2 regions of the Psychromonas saccharinae genome follow, and region 2 is predicted to be linked to the other one. Evidence: predicted binding sites of a transcription regulator. Region 2 holds the regulator's gene; the other holds the start of a gene.

Region 1 (3,221 bases), 1.1 Mb from region 2:
ATCGCTGATGATTTACCCGTTGACAATATAAGTTGTACCGATTTAGTTGGTATTGGCCAATCCTGTGATTTAGCTATTGTTGTTGGTGGCGATGGTTACATGTTAGGTGCCGCACGAGTTTTAGCGCGCTTTGATATTGCTGTTATTGGCGTCAATCGCGGTAATTTAGGTTTTCTAGCCGATCTTGATCCCGATAATTTTGAGCAACCATTAACGGATGTTTTAGAAGGACAATATCAAATAGAAAAACGATTTCTCTTAGAAGCACAAGTCCACCGCCATGGACATTTAAAAAGTAGTAATACAGCCGTTAATGAAGCAGTTCTTCATCCCGATAAAATTGCACATATGATTGAATTTGAAGTCTATATCAATGAAAATTTTATGCTTAATCAACGTGCAGATGGATTAATTATTTCAACACCAACAGGGTCTACCGCTTATTCTCTATCTGGCGGTGGTCCGATTTTAACTCCCCACCTTGATGCGATTAGCCTTTTACCCATGTTTCCACATACTTTAAATAGCCGCCCTATTGTGGTTGACGCAAACAGTTACGTGCATTTAAAAATATCAAATACCAATAAATCAGAAATGCAAATAAGCTGTGATAGCCATGTTAATTTATCCGTATTACCGGGCGATGAAGTGATTATAAAAAAAACCAAAGATCAATTAAAATTAGTCCACCCCAAGAATTACAACTACTTTCATGTTTTACAAAGTAAATTAGGTTGGGGTAACAAATTATTTTAAATAAAGTATGTAATAAGAATAAGCGTTACAGGACGTAACGCTCTATAAATGAGCAATAAAGGAAACAATTATTTAACTTATAACAACAGCCGTTCCACTTACCGACACCATCAACATACCATTGCTTTGTCCTAAGACCTGATAGTCAATATCAACACCAATCACAGCATTGGCACCTAAATCTACCGCTTTTTGAGTTAGCTCTTCAATTGCCATTTCTCGTGCCTTTTTAAGTTCAGCTTCATAAGCAGCTGAACGTCCCCCTACTAAATCACGTATTCCTGCAAATAAGTCCTTAAACATATTGGCCCCCAGAATGGCTTCGCCTGCAATCACACCGTTGTAGCCTAATATTTTCTTTCCTTCGATCGTGGGAGTAGTTGTAATTATCATGTTTTCTCCTATTTGTTCGTGAAAATAATCGTCTACTATTAGCGTAGTGCAAAACCTTATTTTATCTAGGCTTTTATAAGCAAAATCAATAATAAAGCCTTGGTTTATTGTTAACTAAAATAGTCGGGTATCATGTGAAAGAAAAGAAATCGAGAAGAAAAAGGAAACCACAAGCCTTTACTTTAATAACCAAAGGCTTGGTAGTAATTTATTATTAATTTGATAAGTTGCGTTATAACCTTAAAAGAAATCCGTTACTGAAAGCTTAAAACTTTGGTCAATATCCTGTAGCTCTTTTGATAATTGATTTCGCGCCTTTAACGCTTCAATTTCACGCCATTTTCTAACTTTTGACGCTTTTTTCGTAGGCTGTGTATACGATAAATCATCTGACACTATTTGCATATCCAAGTTGTTATCTCTCATAGTATTTCCTTAGCTAGCATTGAATTATTAAACAATTTAATGAAGTTGAAGATAACCATTAATTATTTCACTTCTATGACAAAATGATTTTTAATTGTTTTTATTATTAAATAATTGAATGTCGTCAAATAAAATGCCCTTGCAAACTTTACTGTTTATAAATACAGTGTAAACTGTATCTATAAACAGTGTTTTTTAATCTCTTAGGTGTGAAAATTATGCTTACTCAATTAACCGTTCAAAATTTTGCTATTGTTCAATTTCTCGAATTAGAATTTCGCCAGGGCATGACAACCATTACAGGCGAAACAGGCGCAGGTAAATCAATCGCTATTGATGCACTTGGCCTATGTCTAGGAGAACGGGCAGATGCAAATATGGTAAGAACGAATACAGAAAAAGCAGAAGTGAATGCCCGCTTTAACCTTAAAGATACGCCTCATGCCTTATCTTGGTTACAAAGTAATGAACTTGAAAATGATAATAACGAATGTCTATTACGCCGTACCATCAGTAAAGAAGGACGTTCTCGTGCTTATATCAATGGCACTCCCGTTCCAGTATCGCAATTAAAAAGCTTAGGGCATCTACTCGTTAATATTCATGGTCAACATGCACATCAGAGTCTATTAAAAAACGAAATACAACTCTCAATTATCGATGAATATGCCAATCATCAGGCACTTTTACAAAAAGTGAAAGATACATATCAAGGTTGGTTCTTTCTTAATAAACAACTAAAACAACAGCTTCTTTCTCAACAGGAAAAACAAGCCCGTAAACAATTACTTGAATATCAAATAGAAGAACTCGATGACTTTGGCCTAGGCGAAGATGAATTTCAGACCATTGAACAAGAACATAAACGATTGGCAAATAGTGGCGCATTATTAGAAGCTTGCCAGGTTAGTTTGAACCAAATTAGTGAAGGTGAAGAAGGCGATTCTCTTAGTTTGTTACAAAAAAGTATTTCGTTACTTGAAATGCAAGTTGATAACGACCCAGCTATCGGAACAATCGTATCTAATTTACAAGAAGCCGTCATTCAAATCGAAGAAGCAAGTTATGAATTACGTCATTTCCGTGACAACTTAGAGCTTGATCCTGAACATTTTCAACAACTCGAAACGCGCATGAGCGAGATATTAAGCCTTGCACGTAAACATCAAGTTCAACCCGAATTATTATACGAACTACACCAAAAATTAAGTAAAGAATATAAACAGTTAAACAATAGTGAAATACAAATCGAACAACTAACCATCGATTTGCAACATGCAGAAGAAAACTACTTTAAGCATGCTCGTAAGCTCAGCCAAAGCCGTCTACGCTACAGTAAAGAACTAAGCACCAAAATAACCAAAAGTATTCACCAACTTAATATGCAGGAAGGCCAATTTCATGTTGCGCTTGAACAGAATGAATGCAAGCAACTCAGTCCCCTAGGTATCGATAACATTGAATTTCAAGTTGCAACCAATGCAGGACAAACATTGCAAGATCTCGGCAAAGTCGCATCTGGTGGTGAACTGTCCCGTATTGGACTGGCGATTCAAGTCATTATCAGCCAACGCGTTTCTACCCCTACACTTATTTTTGATGAAGTTGACGTCGGTATTAGTGGTTCAACGGCGGCTATTGTTGGT
Region 2 (3,221 bases):
TGTTTGGTAGAAAAACAATAAATTCTTCACCTCCCCAACGTCCTGCAACTCCATTTTCAGCAACGATATCCAATAAGATACTCGCAAAATACGCAATAACATGATCACCTTGTTGATGCCCATAATTATCATTTACTTGTTTAAAATCATCAATATCAATTAATAAACAGCCAATTGGCTTGGTTTCTCTATATTGCACTTCTAACCAATCATAAATAGCAGAACGATTAAACAGGTTCGTTAATTGATCGTGGGTTGCCTTATACAGCAACTCTTTCTCTAGCAACATTTTCTCGGTTATATCTTCTAAAATTCCCTGAACTGCTGGTAATCCATCCCAATAAATCACATTGTCAGTAATTTTAAACCATCGTTTTTCACCGTCATAACACAAACACTCTGCAATGATATTTTCACTTTCAAGTTTAACGCCTGCAATAAGCGCTTCATTACGTTGTATTGCATGATCTCTACATCCAACAGGCAGTCTGTCTAAAATACTTTGCTGAGATAATACAAATTCAGGCGATGTAGCCCTCATGACATTTGACCACGATTGATTAACTAAAATAGGAACAAAATTTCTATGTAGAACAATAGCCTGCGTAGAATTTAGAATTAAGTTTCTGTAATTCTGATAATTTTCTTGAAGTTGACTTTTCATCTCAACTAGCGGCGTTAAATCGATAACGGTAGTTTGTATTGCAGGACTATTTTCCCATTCGATAACATGAACAATAGAAAAAACAGTAAATTCGCGTCCATGACGATCAATATTTTGAAAAGTCTGTCCACGCGAAGACATTTTACCAGAAATAAAATCATCACAGTTTTGAATAGCTTGAGCATGAAATTTAGGGCTAATCAGATCAAGAAAAGAATCAATACTAGCAAGTAACTCTTCAGAAGAGCTATAACCGTAAATCCGCGCATAGTTATCATCAACCGACATGACTTTCATATCTTGTATGATAATAACGCCGTATGTAGAATCGATACTTATTTCAGGCATATCCATGATAATCTAAAAAAGCACTCCCATTGCTTAATAATTATAATCAAGTGTATACCAATATTATGTTTATCGAACAACTATTTAACGTTCAAAGCGAGATATTTAACTATTGATAGATTGTTGGATAATGAATGCAACGTATTGATTGCAATAACAAGCCACTATTATTGCAAAATAAACGAGTCATTAACATTCATTTTAAGATGAGGTAAAAACAAAGATCACTATTACATCCAATCAGTATTACGGATCACACCAACTGCAATGCCTTCAATATCAAATGACTGGTACTCTAAATCGACTTTAATAGGCGAAAATTTACTATTTTCAGCCTTCAGAGTGACGTTACTGCCTTCGCGGTAAAAACGCTTAACGGTAACATCATCTTCAACACGAGCGACAACAACTTGACCATTATTAATATCTTGCGTTTTATGCACGGCAAGTAAATCTCCATCCATAATTCCAATATCTTTCATACTTTCACCCTGCACACGTAACAAGAAATCGGCATTAGGGTGAAATAAAGAAGGATCGACGTTGTAATGAGACTCAACGTGTTCCTGAGCGAGGATGGGTTCTCCAGCTGCAACTTTACCAATCAACGGCAAGCCTTCTTCAGCTTCTTGAGTCGGTTTTTTGAATTTATCTAATACCCGAATACCACGAGATGTACCAGATACAACCTCAATAGCACCTTTGCGTGCTAATGCTTTAAGGTGTTCTTCAGCAGCATTCGCACTTCTAAAACCAAGAATTTTTGCTAATTCAACACGTGTTGGTGGGCGGCCTGTTTTTTCAATACAGTCTTGAATAACATCCAACACTTCACTTTGACGTTTAGTTAATTCTTTCATAACTCCCCCTATATAGGCTGTAATTACAAACAGTGTATATCCACACACTAATTTATACTAGCTACAATGGGCGTTTTTATTAAAAAAGAGACAATAAAAGAAAATTTTACGCTTCTACTACAACTTTCCATTAAAATTAAGCACAGTCTCGCCATTTTTATTTTTAGCACCAACCCAAGAGAAAACCTCTTTAATATTTGAATTAAGCTGCTCACCGGGTTTTAATAACCCTTGAAGTTGATATAAACCATTTTCTTTTAATAGGAATTTACCCGTTGTGGTTAGTTCTTCTGATTTTTGCTCTATATCTCCGACTAATTGACCCGCATCACAACTTAAATCAATATGCGCCGATTTAAGATCAACTTCTCCAAGTTCGCTATTTACGTTAGCATTATTCCAAACCGCAAACCCATCAACTTCATCACAATAGGGATCACCCTGGGATGCGTATTTTATAACAAGGGAGAGATCGCCAGTAATCTCAGCAGGTACAGTAATATTGGCGTAGGACATCAACTCTGCTGCACTCATATCTACGACAACATTTTCTGCGGACCACCCCGAAAAACCGTATAGCACCGCGCCTTTACCAGACATGGCCTGAACACCATTATGAAAATCGATATCAAATTTTAATTTTAAACCTAGTAATGCCAACCAATCGAATTCCCATTTTACTGCTTGTAATTGAAATTCGTTATTGTAATTAATATGGTTTGCTTGGCCATCCCATAAAGTCCCCGACACTGCTCCAATAGTGACACCACTGTTTTGAGGAATAAAACGCACCACCTGTTGTACAGGTAAAGTAATCAACAATGACCCTAGATACAGTACAACCAATAGTAAAATAATCTTTATCTTCATGCGGATATTATCTCTTTAATTTTTTATTAGTTAGCCAACACTAAACGATTAACTTTTACATGTCCGAGCGGATCTATTTTTGAAAAATCCGTCGATACAACTGAAATGAAATTTTGATTACTCAAATTCGTTAACCACAATATAAATTGATCAAATTCAATATCGGTAATAACAACCTCGACTTGATCCGTTTTACTTTCTATACGGGAAAAATTAATCCCGAATTGTTTCGCACTTCGGCTAATAATTTGTTGTAAAGTTAATGGTTGCAAGCCGACTCGACTACTACCTGCACCTGCTTGCACTAATAGCCCCGCCTTTTCTTCTACCCAAGCTAAGGTTTGCTCACTACTTGCTAATCGTTTTTCACTGGCTTCAATTTGGGTTGAGAGAGGCTTCCATACTCCCCAATAAATAATGGCTAAAAATAAAAAAGCAGCACTAAGTATGGATAATTGACGCTCTCTTTCAGTAATGCT

Evidence for each region. The regulator LexA, encoded in region 2, represses DNA repair genes until DNA is damaged. The targets are predictions, from matches to a motif close to TACTGTATNNNNATACAGTA.
Region 1: the regulator LexA is predicted to act here: its motif matches at 1,725-1,744, upstream of recN (DNA repair protein RecN).

What each region holds. Positions count from the first base shown of each region.
Region 1 covers NZ_CP195153.1:1,088,263-1,091,483, reverse strand. Annotated here, with positions in the region: gene nadK (NAD(+) kinase) at 1-756, shown strand, start outside; gene ACR30L_RS04920 (heavy metal-binding domain-containing protein) at 829-1,149, opposite strand; gene ACR30L_RS04915 (DUF3545 family protein) at 1,390-1,554, opposite strand; gene recN (DNA repair protein RecN) at 1,794-3,221, shown strand, end outside.
Region 2 covers NZ_CP195153.1:4,444,385-4,447,605, forward strand. Annotated here, with positions in the region: gene ACR30L_RS19870 (sensor domain-containing diguanylate cyclase) at 1-1,012, opposite strand, end outside; gene lexA (transcriptional repressor LexA) at 1,243-1,872, opposite strand; gene ACR30L_RS19880 (type II secretion system protein N) at 1,990-2,742, opposite strand; gene gspM (type II secretion system protein GspM) at 2,769-3,221, opposite strand, start outside.